Regions from separate parts of the Paraburkholderia sp. BL6669N2 genome, predicted to be linked through region 2. Evidence: riboswitches for the same ligand, from Rfam matches in the RefSeq annotation. Region 2 holds a riboswitch; the other holds the start of a gene.
What was found. Region 2 has a riboswitch for glycine ahead of gcvT (glycine cleavage system aminomethyltransferase GcvT). Riboswitches for the same ligand answer to the same signal wherever they lie in the genome.
Positions count from the first base shown of each region.

Region 1: linked by a shared signal. The riboswitch ahead of B0G80_RS30825 (D-amino acid dehydrogenase) and the one ahead of gcvT (glycine cleavage system aminomethyltransferase GcvT) in region 2 are both predicted to bind glycine.

Region 1 covers NZ_QUNA01000002.1:1,855,898-1,860,719, reverse strand. The annotation lists gene B0G80_RS30825 (D-amino acid dehydrogenase) at 331-1,542, opposite strand; glycine riboswitch at 1,727-1,820, opposite strand; gene B0G80_RS30820 (LysE family translocator) at 2,030-2,662, shown strand; gene B0G80_RS30815 (MFS transporter) at 2,679-3,809, opposite strand; gene B0G80_RS30810 (PaaI family thioesterase) at 4,184-4,579, shown strand; partial or broken gene B0G80_RS30805 (N-acetyltransferase family protein) at 4,591-4,822, opposite strand, start outside.
Region 2 covers NZ_QUNA01000001.1:3,411,140-3,415,961, forward strand. The annotation lists gene B0G80_RS15595 (oxidoreductase) at 1-722, shown strand, start outside; gene B0G80_RS15600 (hypothetical protein) at 921-1,271, shown strand; glycine riboswitch at 1,426-1,527, shown strand; glycine riboswitch at 1,560-1,719, shown strand; gene gcvT (glycine cleavage system aminomethyltransferase GcvT) at 1,800-2,918, shown strand; gene gcvH (glycine cleavage system protein GcvH) at 2,982-3,362, shown strand; gene gcvP (aminomethyl-transferring glycine dehydrogenase) at 3,442-4,822, shown strand, end outside.

The sequences.
Region 1 (4,822 bases), on a different contig from region 2:
TAACGCGTACCGTGTCTTCATGGTGCCACATACGGATATCAGAGTTATCCGCAAAATAGCGTGGCATTTCATAAAGTTTGAGGTTGCCCAATGCAATCACGCGCCCCAGGTCAGACCGCCTTCCCGGAAGGTCGCGTCGAAGTTCCACATTGGGACAGACTGCGCGTTATGCATTTGCAACTGACGAGCGGCTCAACAAAACCAAAAGACGGTGTTTATTGATTAGCCAGAAACACAAACCCCCTGAGCAACTGGACTTGCAGGGGTTTTGTGATGTTCTGACTGCCTCGACGAGGCGAATGGCCGCCGCCCGCCAACCTGAACCTGGTGCTACTGAATCGCCCCCGCCAACACCTGCGCCGTCGCGGCCGACAACGTCCAGCCCAGATGCCCATGCCCGGTGTTATAGAACACGCCGCGCTGTTTGCCACGGCCCACCTTGGGCAACATGCTCGGCAGCATCGGCCGCAAGCCCGCCCACGGAATCACACGTGAGGTCGACACCTCGGGGAAATGACGCCGCGTCCAGTCCACCAGCGGCGCGATCCGGTCCGAACGGATATCGCGGTTGAAGCCGTTGATCTCCGCCGTGCCGGCTACCCGAAATCGATCCGCGCCGAGGCGGCTCGTGACGATCTTCGCGCTGTCGTCGAGCACGCTCGCCCACGGTGCGCGCTGCTGACTGAGTTCGTCGTCGAGACAGACCGTGATCGAATAACCTTTGACGGGATAGATGTTCACGTGGTCGCCGAGCATCGACGCGAAGTCCCGGCTTTTCACCCCGGCGCACACGACGATCCGCTCGAACGTGAACCGCTGCGACTCGCCTTCGAGATCGACCATCAGCGTAAAGCGCCCCTCGGCAGGCTGCTCGATCGACGTGATTTGCGCGTCGTAATGAAACTCGACGCCGTGCCGCACGCACGCCTCAGCAAGGCCGCGCGTGAACTTGTGAATATCGCCGGTCGAGTCGGACGGGGTGAAGAAGCCGCCGTAAAAATCGCCGTGCAACGTGGGCTCGATGTCATGCAGTTCGCTCGACGTCACCGGATTGCGGTCGAGGCCGCCTTCGCGCAGCAACTGGTTCACCTTGCTCGCGGCGTCGAATTCCTTGCGGGTCTTGTAGATGTGCAGAACGCCGCGCCGCTCCAGATCGAAGTCGATGCCCTCGGTTTCGGCAATCGAAAACAGGTGCTCGCGCGCGGCAATCGCGAGCCGTACGGTTTCGACGGTGTTGGCCCGGTAGTGTGGAATCTGGCGCAGGAATTCGCCCATCCACGAGTACTTGTGCCAACTCGGCGCGGGGTTGAGCAGCAGCGGGGCGTCGCGTGTGAGCATCCAGCGCAGGCCTTTCATGACGGTGGCCACGCTGTTCCACACTTCGGCATTGCTGGCGGACAGCTGGCCGCCGTTGGCGAACGAAGTCTCCATCGCCGCATAGCGATGGCGCTCGAAAACCGTGACGTGATGGCCGCGCCGGGCGAGGGCGTAAGCGGTCGTGACGCCGGTAATGCCGGCGCCGATAATGGCGATTCGTGACATGACATGGTCCAGAGTAGTTGAGCATCACCGGTGTCGATTTCGTGTCGAAACCGGCGTTGATGCCCCATCTGTCCATGTACCTGAGAGTTTCTTCCCCGCGCCAGCCGGGCCCGATTCGAGCCGTGTGCGGGGAATCCCCTTCGGTGGGCGCATAGGGTAGTGCAATGCGCCGCTCTCCAGATGTTCCTGCTGCGCGGTCCTTTTGCCTGAGAGTTTCCGGGGCGGTTGCTCCGTCGGCGTCGTCACGAACGTCTGACGATCTCTCCCGCGCTGCATTGCAGAACGGCTCGACAATACCGTTCAAAATATTTTGCCGCAAGTCTTTCGTGCGATGCGCGGCGCAGCGGCGGTCTGAAACGGCCTGAATGGAGATGAAGGCAGAGGCCATGCGCCGCTACGGATTTTCGAACCCGTATGCCGCGCCGGAATGGCTGGATCGGCTATATTCGACGCCACTGCCCAACTTCCGCTCACAGAGGAGAATGCCGTGCCCGCATTCACAACGCTGCTCGCTTTCGGCCTGGTTTCGCTCGGCATGGTGCTCACGCCGGGTCCGAACATGATCTATCTGATCTCGCGATCGCTCTGCCAGGGGCGGCGCGCGGGTCTCATCTCGCTCGGCGGCGTCGCGCTCGGCTTCGTGTTCTACATGTTCTGCGCCGCGTTCGGCATCACCGCGCTGCTGTTGACGGTGCCGTACGCGTACGACGCGCTGCGCTTCGGCGGCGCGCTGTATCTGCTGTATCTGGCGTGGCAGGCGGTCAAGCCGGGCGGCCGTTCGCCGTTCCAGGTCCGCGATCTGCCGCACGACAGCCGCCGCAAGCTCTTCACCATGGGCCTCGTCACCAATCTCGCCAATCCGAAGATCGCGGTGATGTACCTGTCGCTGCTGCCGCAGTTCATTTCACCGGGGCACGGCAGTGTGCTTGCGCAGTCCATCGCGCTTGGCTGCGTGCAGATCGTCATCAGCGTAACGATCAATGCGCTGATCGCCAGCATGGCGGGTTCGATCGCCGTGTTTCTCGGCGGCCGGCCGGTGTGGCTGCAGGTGCAGCGCTGGCTGATGGGCACCGTGCTCGCCGGACTCGCGGTACGCATCGCGCTCGATTCGCGCCGCTGAGTTGTGTCGAGGCGCGCTATTCGTTGCGCGCCCTGAACACCCAGCCGTTGAACAGCGCCCCGCAGAGCATCAACGCGCTGGTGATGAGAAACACCGAAGGCATGCCGAGATGCGCGCCGGCAAAGCCGCCCGCGAGCGGCCCCGCCACCTGTCCCGCGTAATTCGCCGAGGTCGCATAGCCGAGTATGTAGCCGGCCGAGCGGTCGGGCACGTTGTGACGGATCACGCTCGTGATGGACGGCAGCAGGCCGGCCAGCGCGAGACCCATCAAAAAACGCAGCGCCACCAGTTGCCAGCCGCTCGTGACGAACGCCTGCGGCACCAGCAAGGCCGCGCACACGGCGAGACACGCCACGATCACCTTGGGCGCGCCGATGCGGTCGGCCAGACGGCCGACCCGCGAAGCCGCCAGCACGCTGCCCAGCGCCGAGGCCGACATCACGAAGCCCGACACCAGCGTGACATGCCGTGTGTCGTGCACCAGTTGGCTGACATACACGGTGATGATCGGCTCGATCGACATGTTGGCGAACATCAGCAAGCCGGAGGTGAACAGCATCGCCAGCACCGGCCGCAGATCGGGCACGCTGGCCCGGCCGGTTGCCGCGTCCGCGTGGTGCGTCCCGCCGCGCGTCCGTTCCACCGGTTGCTCCTTGACGAGCAGCGTGGTCGCGACGAACGCGCAGAAGATCATCGCGCCGGCAATGAAAAACGTGTTGCGGATACCGATCAGCGGCGGCAGCGCGCCGCCCACCAGCGGGCCGACCAGGCTGCCCGCCATCACGCCCGAGGCCAGCGTGCCGAGCGCCCATCCGGTGCGCGAGCGCGGCGTCTGCGTGGCGATCATCACGGTCGCGCCCGACGCATAGCCGCCGACCAGCCCCGCCAGAAACCGCAGCCCCACCAGTTGCCAGACATTCTGCGCGAGCCCCAACAAGGACATCACGATGGCCATGCCGAGGCTCGCGCGTATCAGGATCAGCTTGCGTCCGTAGCGGTCGGCCATGCGGCCCCACAGCGGCGACACCAGCGCGGCGGCGAGGAAGGTCGCGCCAAACGCGACGCCGGACCATTGCACGGCGGCCGCGGCCGAATCGACACCGAGCTGCTGCACATAGAGCGGGAGGAATGGCAGCAGCAGGGTCATTGCCACGATGGTCGTGAACGAGCCGAACAGGCAGACATAGAGATTGCGCTGCCAGTGCGGCGCACCGTCGGCGGGGAGTGGCTGAACTCATCGAGGCAGGATGGCAAGCGGGCGAATGACGTCGGGCCGCAGCGAGCGGCGAAGAACCGATTGTGCCCGAGAGCGGGCAACTGGATCGACGAAGCGGGCAGGGCGCGGCCGATCCGAGGGCTTTCGGGCGACGCAAAGAGAGCAAGCCGGTAACGTCGGTCGGCGCGGTTCTGATTCCATCCTGAATGGTGGGTTGCCATGGGCGGGGTATGCTGAGTGCACTGATGATCGGCCGCGCGCCATCCGCGCGGCGCATTTCTTGTCTCGAACACAAAGGCCCACCCATGTCCGACTTTCCCATCGACAACCCGTTTCTCGAATCGCTCGGCGTTCGTCTCACGCAATGGCGCGACGGCTACGCCGAACTGCTCATGCCGATCGATGCGAGCAAGCTCAATCGCCAAGGCGTGCTGCAAGGCGGCGCGATCGCGACGCTGCTCGATGCGGCGGCGGGCTATGCGGGAATCTTTGCGGAAAGCGGCGCACCGGCGCGGCATGCTTTCACGCTCTCGCTGACCACCAACTATCTCGACAAGGGACTTGGCGAGTCCGTCACCGCGAAGGGGTTTCTGGAGCGCGCCGGCCGCTCGATTTTCTTCTCGCGCGGCGAGGCCTGGGTGGACGGCAAGCTGCTGATCGCAAGCGCCCAGGGCACCTTCAAGTATTCACGGCCGGCTTGAGAGGCACCCGCTCATAGCGCCTTGTACATGATGGTGGTCGCATCGAACTCATGGGTGTGCGTGCCGCGCGCGTATCCTGGGATCACGCCCGCGGTTCGATAACCCAGTTCGGTATAAAGCGGCTCCGCGTGGTCGCCGGTGCGGGTGTCGAGCGTGAGCAGGTTGCGTTGCAGTGCAGAAGCATGGCGTTCGAGCTCCGTCATCAGCGCCCGCGCGATGCCTTGACGGCGAAAGCCAGGATGA
Region 2 (4,822 bases):
TCGCGCTCGCCCGAGGCAAACTCTTCATGCCGTTTCACAACCGTCGCTGGGACGGCGATTTTCTGACCGTGCGCGATCTGCTGGCGAGCGGCGAGTTGGGACGGATCACGCAATACGAATCGCACTTCGACCGTTTCCGGCCGGAGGTGCGCCAGCGCTGGCGCGAGGAAGCGTCGCGAGGCGGCGGCTTGCTGCTGGACCTCGGACCGCATCTGATCGACCAGGCGCTGGCGCTGTTCGGCACGCCGCAAACCGTGTCGGCAACGGTGCGCGCACATCGTGACGACGCCGGCGCGCCCGACTACGTGCACATCCAGCTCGGCTACGGTGAATTCGAAGTGGTGCTGCACGCGAGCGCGCTGACGGCGCTGGTCGCGCCGCGCTTCACCCTCCACGGCACACGCGGCAGCTATATGAAATACGGGCTCGACACGCAGGAAGATCAGTTGAAGGCGGGCCTGCGTCCGGGCGACGACGGCTTCGGCGCCGGCAACGCCCCGGGTGTAGTGCGCGTCGTGGAAGGCGATCAGGAAGTCGAGCGGGAGTGGCCGACGCGCAATGGCGATTACGCCGGGTTTTATGTCGCGGTGGCCGACGCGATCCAGAACGGCGTGAAATTCCCGGTGAGCGCACAGGACGCCGTCGACGTTATGACGGTTATCGAGCTCGCCGGCCGAAGCTCGGAAGAAGGCGCCCGGCTGCCGTTCGAGAGGATTCGCTGACGGCTTGGTCCGCGCGGCGAAACGGCTTGTGTACCTAAAACAGTACTGGCCGTGCACACGGCGCGGGCCCAGAACCCTGACAAGCCCGAAAGGAACATAACGTTACAAATCAGGCCGCGCGGCAGGTCAGCGCGGCCCGGTAGTCATCCGTTGCTACCAGGGTAGCACCACAAAACGACAATGACTTCCGGAGTGTCCATGCCCCGTACTATCCGCGCGCTCGCCGCTTGCGCCTTGCTCAGTTCCCTCGCCGCCTGTGTGGTGGCGCCTCAACCCCAGCCGGCGCCTCGCCCCAACCCGCAACAGATCGCGGATCAGCGCCTGCATCAGGTCGAAGGCCGCATCGACAACCTCAGCCGCCGGATCGACAACCGCGTGAATCAGGGCTATTACCCGCCGCCCCAAGGCGCAGCGCTGCACCATCGCCTCGACGTGATCCGTCAGGAAGCGCACGACATGGCCGCGCAACACGGCGGCGGCCTGTCGGGCGACGAACAGCGCGTCTTGAATCAGGAACTGGACAACGCGGCACACGCTATCGGCGAGTAATCGCGCCAGAATCAATTTCGGCTTCAACGCCGAAGCAGCACGAGCGCGGGCATCACGTCCCGCGCTTTTTTTGACAAGTGCGCAGACGCTCCGTCAACCGCCGCGCGGTTCTCGGGCCTTTATTTGACAAGCCCCCGGCCCTCGCGTACATTCGCCGCACGCGTCGGGAGAGCGTGCTGGCCGCAGAAAACCGCAGGCCGCGCCGCCGAAGGGGCACACCCGCAAACTCTCAGGCAAAAGGACCGACCGCGTCGAAGAACCCGCTCTCAGGCAACATCGAGCACCGGTTTTTCGCACTCTGGAGAGCGGCAGTAGCCGTGCGCATCGCGCGTCGTAAGTGCGAGCGAATCTGGCAAGCTGCCCACCGAAGGGGCGCGCGTTTCACCGTGACACGTCAACGTGACCACGGCAACGCAATCTCTCAGGTATCGAGGACAGAGGGGCCATGCAACGCATCGCTCGCAGCTAAAAGGCCGCGAGGCGTAGCGCCGCATGGCCTTTTTTGTTTCGCGAGACGCCTGAGGCCCCATGACCGAACTCAAACACACCCCGCTCAACGCCACCCACCGTGCGCTCAATGCCCGCATGGTCGATTTCGGCGGCTGGGACATGCCTGTCAACTACGGCTCGCAGATCGACGAACACCGCGCCGTGCGCACCGACGCCGGCATGTTCGACGTCTCGCACATGTGTGTCGTCGATTTCACCGGCGAGCGCGTGCGCGCTTTCTTCGAGTATGCGCTGGCGAACAACGTCGCCAAGCTGCAAACGCCGGGCCGCGCGCTGTACTCCTGCCTGCTGAACCCGAACGGCGGCGTGATCGACGATCTGATCGTCTATTACTTCGGCGAAGATCATTTCCGCGTGGTCGTCAATGCCGGCACCGCCGACAAAGACATCGCCTGGTTCGGCCAACTCAACGCTGAAGGCAGCTTCGGCCTGACCATCACGCCGCGCCGCGATTACGCGATCGTCGCCGTGCAAGGCCCCAACGCCCGCGAAAAAGTGTGGCAAACCGTGCCGACGGCACGCGCCGCCACCGAAGCGCTCAAGCCCTTCAACGCCGCCCGCATCGAAGACACGCCGTTCGGCGAGTTGACCGTTGCCCGCACCGGCTACACCGGCGAAGACGGCTTCGAAATCATTGTCCCCGCAGATCACGTCGAAGCGCTGTGGAATGCGCTGCACGCCCAAGGCGTGCGCCCGGCCGGTCTCGGCGCGCGCGACACGCTGCGGCTCGAAGCCGGCATGAACCTGTACGGCCAGGACATGGACGACAACGTCTCGCCGCTCGACGCCGGCCTCGCCTGGACCGTCGACCTCACCTCGCCGCGCGACTTCGTCGGCAAGGGCAAGCTGGAAGCGGACGGTTCGCAGGCTGCGTTCGTCGGCTTGATTCTGCTGAAGGAAAACGGCAAGGCGGCGGGCGTGCTGCGTGCTCATCAAAAAGTCGTCACGCCGCAGGGCGAAGGCGAAATCACCAGCGGTACGTTTTCCCCGACCATGCAGGAATCCATCGCCTTTGCGCGCGTGCCGAAAGGCGTGCAGCCGGGCGACACCGTTCACGTTCAGATTCGTGACAAGAACGTACCTGCAAGCGTGGTAAAACTGCCGTTCGTGCGCAATGGCAAAGTGCTCGCGGTTTAAGCAAACCTGCGCGTGCGTCTACTTCCCACGTTACAACCGAATCACACCGCATAGGAGCATCCGATGAGCATCCCGGCCGATCTGAAATACACCGAATCGCACGAGTGGGTCCGCACCGAGGCGGACGGCACGCTGACGGTCGGCATCACCGACCACGCGCAGGAAGCGCTCGGCGACATCGTCTTCTTCGAAGTCCAGGAACTGGGCAAGACGGTCACGGCCGGCGACACCGTCGCCGTCATCGAATCGGTGAAAGCCGCTTCCGATATCTACGCGCCGGTTTCGGGCGAGATCGTCGAAGCGAACACCGCCGTGGCCAACACGCCTGATTCGGTCAACTCCACGCCGTACGAAAGCTGGCTCTTCAAGATCAAGCCGGCTGCGGACGCGACGCAAGACCGTCTGATCGACGCCGACGCGTACAGCAAGTCGATCGGCGCCTGATTCACCTTTACGTTTAACCCGACAGGTGCGGCGCGTCCTTTTTCGAATGCCGAAGGACACCGCACCGCCAGGAACACCCATGAAGCTCGAACACCCGGATCGTCTGATGAACCGCACTCCTCTCTCGCTCGCCGCGCTCGAAGTGCATGACGCCTTCGCCGAACGGCATATCGGCCCGGACGCGGCCGACCAGCACGCGATGCTCGAAGCCCTCGGCTTCGCATCGCGCGCCGCGCTGATCGACGCCGTCATTCCGAAGACGATCCGCCGCACCGAAACGCTGCCGCTCGGCCCCTTCGCGCAACCGAAGAGCGAAGCCGAAGCGCTCGCCGCGCTGCGCGAACTCGCGGACAAGAACCAGGTGTTCCGCTCATACATCGGGCAGGGCTATTACAACGCGCACACGCCGACGGTGATCCTGCGTAACGTGCTGGAAAATCCGGCGTGGTACACCGCGTACACGCCGTATCAGCCGGAAATTTCACAAGGCCGTCTGGAGGCGCTGCTGAACTTCCAGCAGATGATCGTCGACCTGACGGGTCTGGCGATCTCGAACGCGTCGCTGCTCGACGAAGCCACGGCTGCGGCTGAAGCGATGACGCTGCTGCAACGCATCGGCAAGCCGAAGTCGAACGTGTTCTACGTGGCCGACGACGTGCTGCCGCAAACCATCGAAGTGGTAAAGACGCGCGCCACGCCGGTCGGCATCGAAGTGAAAGTGGGCCCGGCTGCGGAAGCCGCGGATGCAAATGCGTTCGGCGTGCTGCTGCAATATCCGGGCGTGAACGGCGACGTGCGCGACTACCGCGCGCTCACGGAAGCGATCCACGCAGCGGGCGGCCACGTGGTGGTCGCCGCCGACCTGCTCGCGCTGACTGTTCTCACGCCGCCGGGCGAATGGGGCGCGGACGTGGCGGTCGGCAATACGCAGCGTTTCGGCGTACCGGTCGGCTTCGGTGGCCCGCATGCGGCTTACCTCGCCGTGCGCGACGAATTCAAGCGCCAGATGCCGGGCCGCCTCGTCGGCGTGACCGTCGACGCGCAAGGCAACCCCGCGCTGCGTCTCGCGCTGCAAACGCGCGAACAACATATTCGCCGCGAGAAGGCCACTTCGAACGTGTGTACCGCGCAAGCGCTGCTCGCGATCATGGCCAGCATGTACGCCGTTTATCACGGCCCGCACGGTTTGAAGACGATCGCATTGCGCGTGAACCGCATCGCCGCGTTGCTGGCGGAAGGCGCGAAGCAACTCGGCTACACGCTCGCCAACGAAACGTTCTTCGACACGCTAACCTTCGAATCCGGCGCACGCACGCAAGCGCTGCACGAAGCCGCGCAAGCGAAACGCATCAACCTGCGCCGCGTGAGCGATACGCAAGTCGGCCTGTCGATCGACGAAACCACTACGCGCCGCGATCTGGCGGATCTGCTCGAAGTATTCGCGCAAGCCGCCGGCGCGA